Regions from separate parts of the Streptomyces sp. NPDC032745 genome, predicted to be linked through region 1. Evidence: riboswitches for the same ligand, from Rfam matches in the RefSeq annotation. Region 1 holds a riboswitch; the other holds the start of a gene.
What was found. Region 1 has a riboswitch for ZMP and ZTP ahead of ACZ5WG_RS20725 (bifunctional 5,10-methylenetetrahydrofolate dehydrogenase/5,10-methenyltetrahydrofolate cyclohydrolase). Riboswitches for the same ligand answer to the same signal wherever they lie in the genome.
Positions count from the first base shown of each region.

Region 2: linked by a shared signal. The riboswitch ahead of ACZ5WG_RS00070 (serine hydroxymethyltransferase) and the one ahead of ACZ5WG_RS20725 (bifunctional 5,10-methylenetetrahydrofolate dehydrogenase/5,10-methenyltetrahydrofolate cyclohydrolase) in region 1 are both predicted to bind ZMP and ZTP.

Region 1 is NZ_JBVING010000007.1:346,270-355,414, reverse strand. Features, by position in the region: gene ACZ5WG_RS20740 (vWA domain-containing protein) at 1-1,329, shown strand, start outside; gene ACZ5WG_RS20735 (RNA polymerase sigma factor) at 1,344-2,933, opposite strand; gene ACZ5WG_RS20730 (methyltransferase domain-containing protein) at 3,160-3,921, opposite strand; ZMP/ZTP riboswitch at 4,029-4,144, shown strand; gene ACZ5WG_RS20725 (bifunctional 5,10-methylenetetrahydrofolate dehydrogenase/5,10-methenyltetrahydrofolate cyclohydrolase) at 4,173-5,078, shown strand; gene ACZ5WG_RS20720 (NADH:flavin oxidoreductase/NADH oxidase family protein) at 5,424-6,713, shown strand; gene ACZ5WG_RS20715 (MAB_1171c family putative transporter) at 6,735-7,952, opposite strand; gene ACZ5WG_RS20710 (NAD(P)/FAD-dependent oxidoreductase) at 7,949-9,145, opposite strand, start outside.
Region 2 is NZ_JBVING010000001.1:6,035-15,179, forward strand. Features, by position in the region: gene ACZ5WG_RS00035 (hypothetical protein) at 1-711, shown strand, start outside; gene ACZ5WG_RS00040 (carboxymuconolactone decarboxylase family protein) at 736-1,239, opposite strand; gene pdxR (MocR-like pyridoxine biosynthesis transcription factor PdxR) at 1,286-2,680, shown strand; gene ACZ5WG_RS00050 (DMT family protein) at 2,765-3,601, opposite strand; gene ACZ5WG_RS00055 (hypothetical protein) at 3,699-4,013, shown strand; gene ACZ5WG_RS00060 (glutathionylspermidine synthase family protein) at 4,020-5,210, shown strand; gene rocD (ornithine--oxo-acid transaminase) at 5,307-6,515, opposite strand; ZMP/ZTP riboswitch at 6,662-6,752, shown strand; gene ACZ5WG_RS00070 (serine hydroxymethyltransferase) at 6,788-8,056, shown strand; gene trpS (tryptophan--tRNA ligase) at 8,173-9,145, shown strand, end outside.

The DNA.
Region 1 (9,145 bases):
TCCGGCGAGCACCCCGACCAGGTCCTGGCCGGCTGGCGCACCCTGACGACGGAGGTCCCCGACTGGGAGACCTCGTTCTCGCACGCCCTGACCCGCAGCGTCTCCGCCGCCATGGACGTGGCCGGCGGCCGCCGCGACCGGATCACCGGGGAGCGGCTCCGGCAGCACCCCTGGGACCGGGCCCTGAACTGGTTCGTCTCCTCGTACCCGCTGCTCGGCGGGCTCGCCGCCGGCCTGCGAATCGTCGCCGACGCCGAGCTCGCCCGCGCCCAGGACATAGCCGTCGCCGCGGTCAGCGCGAGCGCCGGGGAGATCTACGTCAACCCGCTGCGTACGTTCACCGACGCGGAGTGGCGCTTCGTTCTGGCCCACGAGATGCTGCACGCCGCCCTGCGCCACGGCGAGCGCTGCGGCGCCCGCGATCCGTACCTGCACAACGTGGCCGCCGACTACGTGGTCAACGGCTGGCTCGTGGAGATGGGCGTCGGCGAGATGCCCGAGGGGCTGCTGTACGACCCGGAGCTGAAGGACCTCTCCGTCGAGGAGGTCTACGACCGCATCGCCACCGACCTGCGCCGACTGCGCCGACTGTCGACCTTGCGCGGCAAGGGCCTCGGGGACGTCCTGGGCGAGGCGCTGCCGCATGCGGGCAGCCTCCCGTACACCGATCTGGACGATTTCTACCGGCGTGGCCTCGTCCAGGGCTTCGACCTGCACACCTACGGGGAGCGAGGGATGCTGCCCGCCGGGCTGGTCCAGGAGATCCGGGCGCTGGCCCACCCGCCCGTGCCCTGGGACGCGCAGCTCGCCCGCTGGTTCGACGAGTACGTCCCCAGGCCCGAGCCCGTACGCTCCTACGCGCGCCCGGCACGCCGCCAGGCCTCCACTCCGGACATCCCCCGCGCGGGCCGGTACTTCCCGCCCGAGGAGATCGCCCGCTGCACCTTCGGCGTGGTCCTCGACACCTCGGGGTCGATGCCCGCCGCCCTGCTCGGCAAGGCGCTCGGCGCGATCGCCTCGTACGCGGAAGCCCGCGACGTACCGGCGGCACGCGTCGTGTTCTGCGACGCGGCGCCGTACGACGCGGGCTATCTGCCCCCGACCGAGATCGCGGGGCGAGTAAGGGTGCGCGGGCGGGGCGGGACCGTGCTCCAGCCCGCGATCGACCTGCTCCAGCGCGCGGAGGACTTCCCTCCGCAGGCCCCGGTGCTGGTGATCACGGACGGGTGGTGCGACACCCTGCGGATCCGGCGCGAGCACGCCTATCTGGTTCCGCAGGGTGCTTCCCTGCCGTTCACGCCCCGTGGGCCGGTCTTCCGACTGGCCTGAGGGCGCGGGCCTGCCTAGTCCAGGTAGTCGCGCAGCACCTGCGAACGCGACGGGTGGCGCAGCTTCGACATGGTCTTGGACTCGATCTGGCGGATGCGCTCACGGGTGACCCCGTACACGCGGCCGATCTCGTCCAGGGTCTTCGGCTGGCCGTCGTTCAGGCCGTAACGCATCGAGACGACACCCGCCTCACGCTCGGAGAGCGTGCCCAGGATCGACTGCAGCTGCTCCTGGAGGAAGGTGAAGCTCACCGCGTCGGCCGGGACGACCGCCTCGGAGTCCTCGATCAGGTCACCGAACTCGCTGTCGCCCTCCTCACCCAGGGGGGTGTGCAGGGAGATCGGCTCGCGGCCGTACTTCTGGACCTCGATGACCTTCTCGGGGGTCATGTCGAGTTCCTTGCCCAGCTCCTCCGGAGTGGGCTCCCGGCCGAGGTCCTGGAGCATCTGGCGCTGGACGCGCGCCAGCTTGTTGATGATCTCGACCATGTGGACGGGGATGCGGATGGTGCGCGACTGGTCGGCCATGGCGCGCGTGATCGCCTGGCGGATCCACCAGGTCGCGTACGTGGAGAACTTGAAGCCCTTGGTGTAGTCGAACTTCTCCACGGCGCGGATCAGGCCGACGTTGCCCTCCTGGATCAGGTCCAGGAAGAGCATGCCGCGGCCGGTGTAGCGCTTGGCCAGCGAGACCACGAGGCGGAGGTTGGCCTCCAGCAGGTGGTTCTTGGCGCGGCGGCCGTCCTCGACCAGGATCTCCAGCTCGCGCTTGAAGGCGGGCTTGTGGTCCTCCTCCTCTTCGAGCTTGTACTCGGAGAAGAGGCCCGCCTCGATGCGCTTGGCGAGCTCGACCTCCTGCTCGGCGTTGAGGAGCGGCACCTTGCCGATGAGCTTGAGGTAGTCCTTGACGGGGTCGGCGGTGGCGCCGGCCACCATGACCGTCTGCGCCGGGGCGTCGTCCTCGTCGTCGTCGGACAGGACGAAGCCCTGGGCGCCGCCGGCCTTGGGGGCCTCCTCCTCGACGTCGTCGACGAGGTCCTCGGCGGCCCAGTCCTCGCCCTCGGCGGCCGGGGTCTCGCCCTCGTCGGCGTCCTTGGCGCTGGTCTTCTTGGCCGCGGCGGTCTTCTTCACCGCGGTCTTCTTCGCGGCGGTCTTCTTGACCGTCCGCTTCTTCGGCTCGGCGGCGGTGTCGGCCGTCACCTCGTCCTCGGTGGCCGCGGCCGGCGAAGCGGATATCGCCGCCGCGGTGGCGGTGGCCGGGCTGGTGGCCGAGGCCTTGCGCGCACCGATGGGGCGCGGCGCGGCGGCCGCCTTCTTGGTCACGGTGCGGGCAGGCGCGGCGGCCGCCTTGCGGGGCTTCTTCGCGGCAGCCTTCGTGGCGGGGGCGGCGCTGACGTGCAGCGCGACACCCTCCTCGTCCAGGACCTGGTTCAGGCTGCGCAGGACCCGCTTCCACTGGTCCACCGGGATGCGGCCGGCCTCGAAGGCCTGGCGCACGTCGTCACCGTTGATGTGACCCTGCTCGCGGCCGCGCTCTACGAGCGCGACGAGGGCCTCCGATTCGGCGATCTCCGGAGGGAACGTACGGGACGGGCTGAGCGACACAAGGAGCCTCTCGTTGCGAACAGATAGGGAGTGGGCGGGACATCATCGCGCGGACTCGGGAAACAGACCCGAGGGGGGTCTGTATTCCGGGGCCGCGCGAGGACACCTGTCGGTTCATCGCATGCCCGAGTCGATTCGTTACGCGCTGAATTGAGTGACCTGCGCCACGCTGTGGGCGCGCAACCGATCGGCCGTGGATCCGTCCGCGCCTCCGCCCCCTTTCCCGTCAGCCCGTTTTGCGGGCTTCGATGAGGAAACGGGCGGTGTGCGCCACGAACGGACCGTTGCGTTCGATCTGTTCGTGGAGCTCGCGCAGCCGGTCCCGGTACTGCCCGACCGTGAAGCCGGGCACCATCCAGATCACCTTCCGGAGAAAGTAGATCACGGCTCCGATGTCGTGGAACTCCGTGCTCAGTCTTTCGGAGCGCAGATCGACGACCTCGAGACCGGCCTTGCCGGCATCGGCGACCGCATCGTCGGGGTGCCGGCCGCGCCGGACCTCCTCCGGCTGGGGCCCGAGGAAGTACTCGACGAGCTCGAAGACGCTCGCCGGCCCGACCTGCTGCGAGAGGTACGTTCCGCCCGGACGCAGGACCCGGGCGATCTCCTCCCACCAGATGGTGACCGGGTGCCGGCTCGTGACCAGCTCGAAGGCCTCGTCGCCGAACGGCAGCGGCGGCTCGTCGGCGTCCGCCACCACCACCGCGCCCAGCGGGTGCAGCAGCCGGGTCGCCTTCGTGATGTTCGGCGGCCAGGACTCGGTGGCGGCCATCAGCCGGGGCAGGGTCCCCGCCCCCGCGAGCACCTCTCCGCCGCCGGTCTGGATGTCGAGGGCGGCGTCGACCCGGGCCAGCCGCTCGCCCATGAGTCTCTGGTAGCCCCAGGAGGGGCGCTGCTCGGTGGCCCGGCCGTCGAGCCAGGAGAAGTCCCAGCCGTCGACGGAGACGGACTCGGCCTCGGCTACGAGATGGTCGAAGGTGCGCGTCATGTCTCGATCGTCCCAGGCCGGGCGCCGGTGATCCACCGGTTTGACCGGATCCCGGCGCCCCGGGGCCGCCGTGCACTCCGGACGCGCCGACGAGGTCCATTAGAGTGGGGGCGGGCCGTGACTGGCGTTCGGGTGGATCACCACCGGGGAGCGGCCCGGCGCACCTCCCGTGCGCCCGGCGTACCGCGGGTACGCCGACTTGCCGCGCGCCTGGGCGAACCGCGATCCCGCAGCGACGCTCAGGAGACCCCATGACGACTGCCCAGACGACGACTGCCCAGACCGCCCGGCCGGCGCAGGCTGCCCGGCTCATGGACGGCACCGCCCTCGCCCGCCGCATCTCGGAGCAGACCGCCGTCCTCGCGGCGAAGATCACCGAGCGCACCGGCACCGCTCCCTGCCTCGCGACCGTGCTGGTCGGTGAGGACCCGGCGTCCGTCACGTACGTACGGATGAAGCAGAACCGTTGCGCCAAGGCCGGGATCACCTCCCGCCACGTGGAGCTGCCGGCCGAGACCACCACCGAGGAGCTCGTCGCCGCCCTCACGGCCCTCTCCGAGGACCCGGAGATCAGCGGCATCCTGCTGCAGCACCCGGTCCCGCACCACATCGACGAGCGCGCCGCCTTCGAGGCCATCGCGCCCGGCAAGGACGTCGACGGCGTCACCATGCACTCCTTCGCCGCCATGGGCTTCGGGCTGCCGGGCTTCGTCTCCTGCACCCCCGGCGGGATCATGCGGCTCCTCGCGGAGTACGACGTGGACCTGACCGGCAAGCACGCCGTCGTCGTCGGCCGCAGCGCGATCCTGGGCAAGCCGGCCGGCATGCTCCTGCTGGAGCAGAACGCCACCGTCACCTACTGCCACTCCCGCACCGTGGACCTGCCCTCGATCGTGCGCCAGGCCGACGTGCTGGTCGCCGCGGTCGGCAAGGCCGAGTTCATCCGCGGCGAGGACATCAAGCCGGGCGCCGTGGTCCTGGACGCCGGCTACAACGAGGGCAACGTCGGCGACGTCCACTTCGAGTCCGCCGCCGCCCGCGCCTCGCTGATCACCCCGGTCCCCGGCGGCGTCGGCCCGATGACCATCGCCGTCCTGCTGGAGCAGACCGTCCAGGCGGCCGCCGCCCAGGCCGGACTGGCGCTCGCGGAGCTCTGATCCGCCCCGCACCCGCGCACGGTGAACGCCCCGGGCCCTTCGGTCCGGGGCGTTCCGCATCCCCGGGTGTCCGGTTTCGTACGCCCGCCACCGGTGGGGCGACCGGTGTGCAGCCGTCCCGCCGGGCGCGATGACCGGCGCGGTGACCGGCCGGAGCCCCGACGTCCCGAGGCGGCCGGCCAGCTCGTCGCGGCGGTGCGGCGGAGGCCTTCCCCGGCCTTCCTCACCAAGCGCCTCAAGGGACCCACGGGTGCGCAGCACCCGGCCGAGGGGCCTGCGAACCGGTTGGTGCAGCAGCCTGACGGGGGCCGGGGAGGGAGCGGTATGTTTGCGCCGGGGCGCGAGATGACACGTGCAACACGTTTCCTGGGGGAACTGCTGATGGACCTGTTCACGCCACTGGAGCTGCCCAACGGGACGGCCCTGCCGAACCGCCTGGCGAAGGCGGCCATGGAGGAGGGCCTCGCCGGGGCCGGCCAGCTGCCGGACGAGCGCATCGAACGGCTCTACCACCGCTGGGCCCGCGGCGGCGCCGGGCTGCTGATCACGGGGAACGTCATGGTCGACCGCCGGGCGCTGACCGCGCCGGGGACGATCGTCCTCGACGCCCGCTCCCCGCTCGACCCCTTCCGCCGCTGGGCCGAAGCCGCGTCCTGCGGCGGCGGCCGGGTCTGGATGCAGATCAACCATCCCGGCCGGCAGGTCGGCTCGGAGATGCCCGGCACGGCCTGGGCGCCCTCCGACATAGGGGTGAGCCTCGGCAGGCACACCAAGCGCTTCGCCCGCCCCACCGCGATGACCGAGGCCGACATAGAGGCCACCGTCGGCCGCTTCGCGGTCACGGCCCGGCGGGCCGAGGAGGCCGGCTTCGACGGGGTGCAGATCCACGCCGCCCACGGCTACCTCCTCAGCCAGTTCCTCTCCCCGCTCGTCAACCGGCGCACCGACCGCTGGGGCGGCAGCCTGGAGAACCGGGTCCGGCTGCTCACCGAGGTCGTCGGCGCCGTCCGCGCGCAGGTGGGCCCCGGCTTCGCGGTCGGGGTCAAGCTCAACACCGCCGACTTCCAGCGCGGCGGCTTCGACACCGAGGAGGCGGCGCAGGTCCTCGCGGTCCTCGGCGGTCTCGGCGTCGACCTGGTCGAACTGTCCGGCGGCAGCGTCGAGAGCCCCGCGACCCTGGGCCGCACCGCCGATCTGCGGACCCTCGAACGCGAGGCGTACTTCCTCTCCTTCGCCGAGCAGTTCCTGGGCTCGGCCACGATGCCGCTGATGCTGACCGGAGGGATAGGCCGCCAGGAGACCGCGCAGAAGGTCCTGGAGCGCGGTGTGTCCGTCGTGGGGCTCGCCTCGGCCCTGGCGTTCCGCCCCGACCTGCCGGCCCGCTGGCGCGCCGGGGAGGACGTACGGGTGACGGTGGAGCGGCTGCGCTGGAAGGACCGGGACCTGGCCGGCGCCGGGCTGCTGGCCTTCGTGCGCTTCCAGATGCACCGGCTGGCCCGCGGCCTGGAACCGCGCCCGGAGGCCTCCCCGCGGGCGACGTTCGCCCTCGACCAGCTCCAGCACTGGCGCAAGGTGCGGGCGTACGGGGCCTGGCTCGCCCGCAATCCCGAGCCCGAGGACGCCCTCGCCGGCTGACGCCGACCCCGCGCGGGCCGCTCACAGGCTCGCCGGGTCCCGCCGTACGGCCGCCACGATGGGGGAGGCGCGGAACTCGCGGGCCAGTGCCGCGAGCGGCCGTGAGTCCAGCCGGTACGGCTCGGGCAGCCCCTCATCGGCCTCGGCGGAGTGCTCCCCGGCGTCGTCCGCGTCCGCCGGGCCGAGAGCTTCGGCGGCCTCGGCTGCCTCCCGGCGCCGGCAGGCCGCGGCGAGCATGGCCGCGTCGGCCACGACCGAGGCCTGCGACTCGCACATGCCCTGGCCGAGCGCGGCCTCGTACGCGGCGCTCCGTACGGCCGGGTCGAACCAGCGGCCCAGCGCCAGGATCCCGTCGTCGATCACCGACTCGCGGTGGATCAGCCGGATCCCGATCGGCGACCACCAGGTCAGCGGCACGATCGTCACGCTCGACGCGGCGAACCCGCGCAGCGCCTTCCACAGCGGGTGCAGCCGCCGGTACCGGCTGAAGTCCCGCCAGGCGGCCGAGCCGCCGACCAGCGGCACGATGAACCCCGACCCCACCATCAGGGCCGCCGCGGAGGCGAACGGCGGGGCCACGTACGTCGACAGGCCGTCCCAGTCGCGGCCCGTCCAGCGGGCGCCCACCGCCGCCCACTTCGTGACGAGGTAGCCGAGGTCCAGCACCCCGCCGAGCACGATCAGGGCCAGTCCGGTGCGCAGCGGACGCAGCGAGGGGCGCACGCGCAGCAGCCACTTCCAGCACAGCACGGTGAGCGTCGAACTGCCCACGGTGTGCGCGAGCAGGTAGCAGACGATCATCTCGCGCAGCCAGGGCGTGTTGGCGTAGTACGTGTCCAGGTCGCGCAGCCGCTCCACCGGCGCGTCGCCGATCGCGAAGAGGACGACGATGAGCAGCGTGACGGCGCCGAACGCGGCCACCGTCAGCCGGGTCGCCCGCCGCACGACGGCGGGCGGGCCGCCGCCCCACTGCAGGACCAGCACGATGCACGACCCCGAGAACGCGGTGAGCACGCTGTACACCAGCGGGGCGGAGAAGTTGACGACGCCGGTGAGCCGGTTGACCGCGGAGATCGTCGGCGGAGCCGCCAGGAACATGACCATGCAGCCGACGACGAGCAGGGTGCACACGGCCCGCATGAGCGGCTGGTCCCAGCCCCGGCGCAGGGTCGGCGCCTTGATCAGCAGCGCCAGGATCATCACCGACCCCGGTACGTACAGGATGAGACCGTCGGTCATCGCGCCTGGCCGACGGGACCGACCGGGCCGACCGGGTCCACGGGGTCGACCGGGTCCACGGGGCCGACCGGGCCGACGGGGCCGGACCCCTGGTCGAGCCCCGCGACGGCCCGCTCGGCCGCGGTCAGCGGCGGCGCCTTCAGCGCGCCCCGGTCCGAGGCGCGCAGCACGTGCCAGACCACCGAGGGGCGCAGCCAGTACGTGGGCGGGCTGCTCATGGTGATGACCTGGAGGAACGCGGCGGTCAGCGCCTCCCGCGTGGTGGCCCCGGTCATCAGCCGGCTGACGTACGCGTTGAGCAGCCCGGCGCCGGCCCGCGGCTTCATACCGGTGGCCCCGGGATACAGGATGTCCTGCGAGGTGGCGAGCTCCCAGGCGGTGGCCACCTGCGGGACCAGCGCGCGCTGCGCCTCGCGCCCGAAGCCGGGATGCGCGAGGCCCCTGGCGCGCAGCAGGGCGCGTACGGCCAGCAGGCCCTGGGCGGCGACCGTCATGCCCTGTCCGTACAGCGGGTTGAAGGTGGCGACGGAGTCGCCGACGGCGAAGAAGCCGTCGGGCAGGTCCGCCTTCTCGAAGTAGACCCTGCGGTTGGCGGTGCCCTGGGTGACGGCGACGTCGCTGAGGGGCTTCCTGCCCTCGAGGAGCTCGCCGACGACGGGATCGCGGATGCCCTTGGCGAACGGGATGAACTGCTCGGGGTCGCCGGTGGGCTGGCCGCCCCGGGTGCCGGACAGGGTGGCCTGCCACTGGCCGTCCTCGATGGGCACGATCGTCGCCGTCTGCCCGGGTACGTACACCCGTGGATCGGACTGCACGTTGACGATCGGGAAGCCCATCTCGTGGGCTCCCGCAGGGGCTTCGAAGATCCGCGTCGCGTACACCAGGCCGGAGTCGACCTGGGCCTGTCTGATCCCGCCGACCCCGAGTTCGCGCAGCCAGGCCCGGGCCCGGGAGCCGCGCCCGCTCGCGTCCACCACGAGGTCGGCGGTCAGCAGCCGGCCCGCCTCGCCGGGGGTGTCGACGCGGACGCCGGTGACGCGGGCCGCCGTCCCCTCCAGGGCCTGTACGCGGCTCTGCTGGAGCGTGGTGACGCCGCGCAGGCCGGTCACCCGGGCGCGGACCACCGAGTCGAGGAGGTCGCGGCTGCACGAGATGTTGAACTGCTTCTCCCCGCAGCGCGGGATCCAGCCCTG
Region 2 (9,145 bases), on a different contig from region 1:
GAGGCGGCGCCGGGGTCCGAGGGGCCGCCGCACCCGTCGGGCCCGCAGCCGCCGCCGAAGCCCGCCTACCCGCCGGGCGCAGTCCGGCCGGGGGAGCCGGGGGATCCGGACACCCCGGCCGGCCGGGAGGCTCCGGACGGCGTACCGGCCGTGCAGCGCACGGCGCGCAGCCTGTGGCCGCGGGTGGCCGTCGCCGGCGGCCTGGCGGTGGTCCTCGGCGGGGCCGCGCTGGCGGTCGTGCTCGTACCGGGGGAACCGGCGGGGCTGCCGGCCGGCTACAAGGTGCTGCGCAGTGCCGGATCGGGCTTCCAGGTCGCGGTCCCCGACGACTGGCAGCTCAGCACGTCCGAGTCCGGGACCGAGGCGGGCACGGTGTTCCGCCCCGGACAGGGCCGGGGCAGCCTGCTCCAGGTCCTCAAGGTCACCGGCGGCCCCGGCGATCCGTGCGAGGTCCTGCACGAGGGCACCAGCGGGCTGAGTGCCCGGGACGGCTACCGGCGGCTCTCGCTCGAATCGGTGGAGAGCACCGGCTGCGAGCTCGTCTACGAGCTCCCCGACACGGACGCGAACGGGACCGGACACGGCATCGGGCGGCTCACCGTCGCCTCCGACGGCAGCCGGTGGGTGCTCATGGCCTTCGGCCCGGCCGCCGAGGCCAAGGCCGTCCGCACCCGCATGGCGGCGGCCCTGGGCTCGTTCCGGCCGGACTGACGGCCGGTCCCGCCCGGCCGGTTCCTACTTGAACATGCCCGGCGTGTAGTGGCCCGGGACCATGCGGGTGGTCACCGCGAAGCGGTTCCAGACGTTGATCGTCGCGATCACGGCGATCAGCTGGGCGAGCTCCTTCTCCTCGAAGTGCTTCGCGGCCTTCTCGTACACCTCGTCGGGAACGAAACCGTCGGTCAGGACGGTCACGGCCTCGGTCAGCTCGAGCGCCGCGGCCTCCTTCTCGGTGTAGAAGTGGCGCGACTCCTCCCAGGCGGCGAGCTGGACGATCCGCTCGACGCTCTCGCCCGCGGCGAGCGCGTCCTTCGCGTGCATGTCCAGGCAGAAGGCGCAGTGGTTGATCTGCGAGGCGCGGATCTTGACGAGCTCGACCAGGACCGGGTCCAGGCCCTTCTTCGAGGCGGTCTCCAGGCCCACGATGGCCTTGTAGACGTCGGGCACGTGCTGGGCCCAGCCCATGCGCGGGGTGTGCTCGGGCGCGTGTGCGGCGGTGTGTTCGTGCGTGGTGGTCATGTCCCCACCGTAGGCAGCAGGCGGCCCGCCGATATGGTCCATATCCATGACGGAATCATGGGCCACTTTCGGTGCCGACCTGCATCTGGACCTCTCCGCCGGGCGAGGTCTGCGGGCCGGTCTCGTCGACGCGCTGCGCGAGGCCGCGCGCAGCGGGCGGCTGGCGCCCGGGACCCGGCTGCCGTCGTCGCGGTCGTTCGCCGCCGACCTCGGGATCGCGCGGAACACGGTCGCGGAGGCGTACGCCGAGCTCGTCGCCGAGGGCTGGCTGACGGCCCGGCAGGGCTCGGGCACGCGGGTCGCGGAACGGGCCCGCCCGCGGCGGCCCGCGGGCGCCGCCCGGGTCCGGCGTCCCGAGCGGCGGCGGCCCTCGTACAGCCTGCTGCCCGGCACCCCGGACCCGGGCGGCTTCCCGCGCGCCGCCTGGCTGACGGCGGCCCGGCGTGCCCTGACGGACGCGCCGAACGATGCCTTCGGGTACGCGGCGGACGCGCGCGGCCGGGTGGAGCTGCGGGAGGCGCTCGCGGGGTACCTGGCCAGGGCGCGCGGGGTGTACGCGGACCCGGAGCGGATCGTGCTGTGCGCGGGGTTCGTGCATGCGCTGACGCTGCTGGCGGGGGTGCTGCGGGCGCGGCGGGTACGGGAGGTGGCGGTCGAGGGGTACAGCCTCGACCTGCACCGGGACCTGCTGACGGGGGCGGGGCTGCGGACCGGGCCGCTGCCGGTGGACGCCTCGGGGGCGCGGACGCCGGACCTGTCCGCGGAGGCGGGGGCGGTGCTGCTGACCCCCGCCCACCAGTTCCCCACCGGGGCGGCGCTGACCCCGGCCCGGCGGGCGGCCGCGGTCGACTGGGCCCGGACCACGGGCGGGCTGATCCTGGAGGACGACTACGACGGGGAGTTCCGCTACGACCGCCAGTCGGTGGGGGCGTTGCAGGGACTGGACCCGGACCGGGTGGTGTACCTCGGCACGGCGAGCAAGTCGCTCGCGCCGGGGCTGCGGATGGGGTGGATGGTGGTGCCGCCGGGGCTGCTGGACGAGGTCGTCGCGGCGAAGGGGCCGATCGACTGGACGTCGAGTGCGCTGGACCAGCTGACGCTCGCGGAGTTCATCCGGTCCGGGGCGTACGACCGGCATGTGCGCGGCATGCGGCTGCGGTACCGCAGGCGCCGGGACGAGCTGGTCGCGGCCGTTTCCGGCCGGGTGGCGGTGTCGGGCATCGCTGCGGGCCTGCACGCGGTGCTGGACCTCCCGGCGGGGACGCAGGCCTCGGTGCTGCGGGCGGCGGCCTGGCAGGACCTGGCCCTGGAGACCCTGTCCCGCTACACCCACCCGGAGGCAGGGCTTCCGCCCCGCGAGGCGCTGGTGGTGGGTTACGGGACCCCGTCGACGAGCGCATGGTCCCCGACGCTGGCGGCCCTGCTTTCCGCTCTGCCGTGACGCCGGTGCGTCCGCGCGCCGCCGCTGTCGGGGGCTCCGCCCCCGAACCCTCCCCCTCGCTGCGCCGGGGGGACCCCCAGCGCCTCAAACGCCGGCAGGGCTGGGTTCTGCCGGGGGTTCACCGAAGCGGGTCAGGAGGAGGGCTCCGGCGACCGAGACCGCGAAGCCGAGGACCGCCAGCCAGGTCAGGCCCTCACGGGTGCGGTCGCCGAGCCAGACCACCCCGACCACCGCCGGGCCGATCGTCTCGCCGATCACCATGCCCGCCGTTGCCGTCGTCACCGAGCCCCGCTGCAGCGCCGAGGTGAGCAGCAGGAACGCCGCGCCCCCGCCCAGCAGCAGTGCGTACAGCGCCGGGTTCGTGAGCGACCTGAACGAGATGTCGTCGATGAGGCGGACCGCCACCTCCACCACCCCGAAGCCCGTCCCCGCCGCCAGGCCGAGGACCAGCGCCCGGGAGCGGTCCGGGAGCCCGCCGGCCACGGCCCCCACCAGCAGCACCAGCCCGGCCACCACCAGCAGCCCCAGCTGCAGCGCGAACGAACCCGTCCCCGAGCCCTCCTCGCCCGACGCCAGCCCCAGCATCGCCAGCCCCGCGCACACCACCCCCACCGCGCCCCACTCGGCCCCGCTCAGCCGTACGTGCAGCAGCCACGCCGAGACCACCGCCGTCACCGCGAGGCTCGCCGCCAGCGCCGCCCCCACCGTGTAGATCGGGATGTTCTTCAGCGCCACGATCTGGAGGACGAACCCGGCCGCGTCCAGCCCCAGGCCCAGCACGTACCGCCACTGCCGTGCCGCCCGCAGCAGCAGCGCCGTGTCCACCCCCGACCCGGTGCCCGGCTCCACCGCCCGCGCGGCCATCGCCTGCAGGACCGACGCCGTGCCGAAGCAGACCGCCGCACCGAGCGCGCAAACCATCCCAAGAAGCACGAATTGACTCTAGGTCATGGAGGTGATGAGAGGGTTTCGGCGGCCGGATTCCATCGCTTCGGTGCCCCGTTCTAGTCTGTCCGCCATGGACGACAGCAGTAGAAGCACCACCACCCGACGCCGCATGCGCTCCGGCAGCGTCGCCCTCGGCGGCATGGGCCTGCTCGCCGCCGCCCTCGTGGCCTGCGGCAGCAGCAGCGAGCCCGACAAGCGCTGCGTGGACCGCGCCACCATGGAGAAGCTGAACAGCAAGGAGTGCAAGAGCGGAAGCAGCAGCAGCCGCGGCACGTACTACTACGGCGGCAGCGTCTCCAACAACCGGGTCAGCGGAGGCAGCTTCGACAAGTCGGCCGTCACCCGCGGCGGCATCGGCGGCCACTCCAGCTCCAGCGGCGGCTGACCCCGAGTGCGCCGTCACACCATCGAGCCGCGCCCCGACTGGCAGAAGACCGTCGAGGAGCAGGGGCTCGTCTACCCCCTCACCCGCTACCCCGACGACTCCCTGCGCCCCTACTGGGACGAGAGCGCGTACTACTCCTTCTCGCTGCCCGAGGTCGAGGCGCTGGAGAACGTCGTCGAGGAGCTGCACGCCATGTGCCTGGCCGCGGCCGCGCACATCGTCGAGCACGACCGCTTCGCGGACCTCGGCATCACCGACCCGCGCCTCGCGGAGCGCATCGCCGAGTCCTGGCGCCGGCGCGCCGAACAGCCGTCCCTGTACGGCCGGTTCGACCTGCGCTACGAGGGCGACGGCGGCCCGGCCAAGATGCTGGAGTACAACGCCGACACCCCCACCTCCCTCGTGGAGGCGGCCAGTCCGCAGTGGTTCTGGATGGAGGAGCGCTTCCCCGGCGCCGACCAGTGGAACTCCCTCCACGAGCGGCTCGTCGAGGCCTGGCGCCGGCAGGCGGAGCTGCTGCCGCCCGGCCCGCTGCACTTCGCGCACTCCGAGACCGACGAGCTCGGCGAGGACCTGATGACGGTCGCCTACCTCCAGGAGACCGCCGAGCAGGCGGGCCTGGAGACCGAGGCGCTGTCCGTCGAGCAGATCGGCTGGGACAGCCTGTCGGGCCGGTTCGTGGACCAGAAGCTCGGCTTCATCCGCAGCTGCTTCAAGCTCTACCCGTGGGAATGGCTGGCCACCGACGCGTTCGGCCCGCAGGTCCTCGGTACGTACGACCACGGCGGCGGCTCCGGGACCACCACCTGGATCGAGCCGCTGTGGAAGATGCTGCTGTCCAACAAGGCGCTGCTGGCGATCCTGTGGGAGCTCTTCCCGGAGCACCCGAACCTGCTGCCCGCCTACCTCGACGGCCCGCGCGAGCTCGCGCAGACCACCGGGTACGCGGCGAAGCCCCTGCTGGGCCGCGAGGGCGCCGGTGTCACCCTGCACCCGGCCGGCGGCGAGCCGTTCGTACCGGACGAGGACGAGACGTACGTCTTCCAGGGCCTGGCCCCGCTGCCCGACTTCGACGGCAACCGCGTGGTGCTCGGCGCGTGGGTCGTCGAGGAGGAGGCGGCGGGCCTCGGCATCCGCGAGTCGGCGGGCCCGGTCACCGACGAGTACGCCCGCTTCCTGCCGCACGTCATCCTGTAGCCGCGTCCGGTGGCCGCCGGCCCGGCCCGGCCCGTCTGCCCGCGGGCGCGGCCGGGACCCGCTCGGCCGCCGGCCGCGCCCGCGGCGGAGCCGGGGTCAGCCGGCCGCGAGCACGGACCGCAGCTGGTCCAGACCCCAGTCCAGGTCCTCCTTGCTGATCACCAGCGGCGGCGCGATCCGGATCGTCGACCCGTGCGTGTCCTTGACCAGCACGCCCAGCTCCATCAGCCTCTCGGAGATCTCCCGGCCCGTGCCGTGCCCCGGGTCGATGTCGACGCCGGCCCACAGCCCCCGCCCGCGGACGGCGGTCACCGCACCCCCGCCGACCAGCAGGTTCAGTTCCCGGTGCAGGTGGTCGCCGAGCTCGGTGGCACGCTGCTGGTACTCGCCGGTGCGCAGCATCGCGATCACCTCCAGGGCGACCGCACAGGCCAGCGGGTTGCCGCCGAAGGTGGAGCCGTGCTCGCCGGGCCGGAACACCCCGAGCACGTCCCGGTCGGCGACGACGGCCGAGACCGGGACCACGCCGCCGCCCAGTGCCTTGCCGAGGACGTACACGTCCGGCACGACCTCCTCGTGCTCGCACGCGAACGTCTTCCCGGTCCGGCCCAGCCCCGACTGGATCTCGTCCGCCATGAACAGCACGTTCCGCTCGCGCGTGAGCTCCCGTACGCCCCGCAGGTACCCGGCGGGCGGCACCAGCACCCCCGCCTCGCCCTGGATCGGCTCCAGCAGCACCGCCACGGTGTTCGCCGTGACGGCCGCGGCCAGCGCGGTGAGGTCCCCGTACGGCACGATCTCGAACCCCGGCGTGTAGGGCCCGTAGTGGTCGCGGGCCTCGTGGTCCGTCGAGAAGCTCACGATCGTCGTCGTCCGGCCGTGGAAGTTGCCGGACGCGACCACGATCTTGGCCTGCCCGTCCGGGACGCCCTTGACCTCGTAGCCCCACTTGCGCGCCGTCTTGACCGCCGTCTCCACGGCCTCCGCACCCGTGTTCATCGGCAGCACCATCTCCTTGCCGCAGAGCGCGGCGAGCTCGGTGCAGAAGTCGGCGAACCGGTCGTGGTGGAAGGCCCGTGAGGTGAGGGTGACCCGCTCCAGCTGGGCCTTGGCGGCGTCGAGCAGACGCCGGTTGCCGTGGCCGAAGTTGAGCGCCGAGTAGCCCGCGAGCATGTCCAGGTAGCGGCGGCCCTCCACGTCGGTCATCCACGCGCCTTCCGCGGACGCCACGACGACGGGCAGCGGGTGGTAGTTGTGCGCACTGTGGGCCTCGGCGGAACGCATGGCATCAGCAGTTGTCGACACGGGGTCTCCGATCGTCGGTCAGGCGGGCCGGGTGACAGGGGTGACGAGGGTGGTGCCACCGGCGTCACATCACCTTGTATACGGCTATACGTCGCTCGTATACCGGACGGGGAAACCTTTCCTGTGGACCGCCCGCTAAGGTGGGCGGCACGCACGGCGACTGGCGTACGGAGAACCAACTCCGGGGGAGTCGTGCGCGCACGACCGCATTCAGGGCCGCTCGCCTGGGCCTCGCGGGGACGAGATCTGACATCGACCCCGGAGGAGCCGCCATGAGCGCGAGCCGCCACCCCGCCCTTCTCGCCACGGACCCCGAGCTGGCGTCCTACGTCACCGCCGAGGAATCCCTGCAGGCGCAGACCCTGCGTCTGATACCCAGTGAGAACTACGTGTCCGCCGCCGTGCTCGAGGCCTCCGGCACGGTGCTGCAGAACAAGTACAGCGAGGGCTACCCGGGCCGCCGCTACTACGAGGGCCAGCAGAACATCGACCGCGTCGAGGCGCTGGCCGTCGAGCGGGCCAAGGGCCTGTTCGGGGTGGACCACGCGAACGTCCAGCCGTACTCCGGCTCGCCGGCGAACCTCGCGGTGTACCTGGCCTTCGCGAAGCCCGGCGACACGGTGATGGGCATGGCCCTGCCGATGGGCGGGCACCTGACGCACGGCTGGGGGGTCTCGGCGACGGGGTCGTGGTTCCGGGGCGTGCAGTACGGGGTGTCCGCCGAGACGGGCCTGATCGACTACGACGCGGTGCGCGAGCTGGCCCTGACGGAGCGCCCGAAGATCATCTTCTGTGGTGGTACGGCGCTCCCGCGCACGATCGACTTCGCGGCGTTCGCCTCGATCGCGCAGGAGGCGGGCTCGATCCTGGTCGCGGACGTGGCGCACATCGCGGGCCTGATCGCGGGCGGGGCGCACCCGTCGCCCGTCGGGCACGTGGACGTGGTCTCCACCACCACGCACAAGACGCTGCGCGGCCCGCGGGGCGCGATGCTGATGTGCCGGGAGGAGCACGCGAAGGCCATCGACAAGGCGGTGTTCCCGGGCCTGCAGGGCGGTCCGCACAACCAGACGACGGCGGGCATCGCGGTGGCGCTGCACGAGGCGGCGCAGCCGTCGTTCGTGACGTACGCGCATGCGGTGGTGGCGAACGCGAAGGCGCTGGCGGCGGCCCTGCTCTCCCGGGGCTTCGACCTGGTCTCGGGCGGCACGGACAACCACCTGATCCTGATGGACCTGACCTCGCGGGGGGTCCCGGGCAAGGTGGCGGCCAAGGCGCTCGACCGGGCGGGGATCGTCGTGAACTACAACACGGTCCCGTTCGACCCGCGCAAGCCGTTCGACCCGTCGGGCATCCGTATCGGCACTCCGTCGCTGACCTCGCGGGGCCTGGCTGTGGAGCACATGCCGGTGGTGGCGGACTGGATCTCCCGGGCGGTGGACGCCGCGTCCAAGTCGGACGAGCCGGCCCTGTCCGCGATCCGCGCCGAGGTGGCGGACCTCCTCTCGGCCTACCCGGCACCTGGCCTCCCCCTGTCCTGACCCCGGACGAGGCGCGGACCTGCCCCCGGACTCCGTCCGGGGGCAGGTCCGGGGCGGAGCCCGGGAATCGGTCAGGCGCGGCCCGTCACGGCTCCGGCACCTGAGAGAATGGAGCCATGGCTTCTGATCGTCCTCGCGCGCTCTCCGGTATCCAGCCCACCTCCGGTTCGTTCCACCTCGGGAACTACCTCGGAGCCATCCGCCAGTACGTCGCCCTGCAGGAGACGCACGACGCCTTCTACATGGTGGTCGACCTGCACGCGATCACCATGCCGCAGGATCCGAAGGATCTCCGCGCGAACACCCGGCTCTCCGCCGCGCAGCTCCTCGCCGCCGGTCTCGACCCCGAGCGCTGCACGCTCTTCATCCAGAGCCACGTCCCGGAACACGCGCAGCTCGGCTGGGTCATGAACTGCATCACCGGCTTCGGCGAGGCCAGCCGGATGACCCAGTTCAAGGACAAGTCCGCCAAGGGCGGCGTCAACAACGCCACCGTCGGCCTGTTCACGTACCCGATCCTCCAGGTCGCCGACATCCTGCTCTACCAGGCGAACGCCGTCCCCGTCGGCGAGGACCAGCGCCAGCACATCGAGCTGACCCGCGACCTGGCCGAGCGCTTCAACCAGCGCTACGGCCAGACCTTCACCCTCCCCGCCGCGCACATCGTCAAGGAGGTCGCGAAGATCTACGACCTCCAGGACCCGTCGATCAAGATGTCGAAGTCCGCGTCGTCCCCCAAGGGCCTGATCAACCTCCTCGACGAGCCCAAGGTCACCGAGAAGAAGATCAAGAGCGCGGTCACCGACACCGAGGCCGAGGTCCGCTTCGACGCCGAGCACAAGCCCGGCGTCAGCAACCTGCTCACGATCTACTCCACCCTCACGGGGGAGTCGGTCCCCGCCCTCGAGGCCAAGTACGAGGGCAAGGGCTACGGCGCGCTGAAGACGGACCTGGCCGGTGTGATGGTCGATTTCGTCACACCGTTCAAGCAGCGCACCCAGGAATACCTGGACGACCCGGAGACGCTGGACTCCATCCTCGCCAAGGGCGCGGAGAAGGCCCGCGCGGTCGCCGCCGAGACCCTGGCGC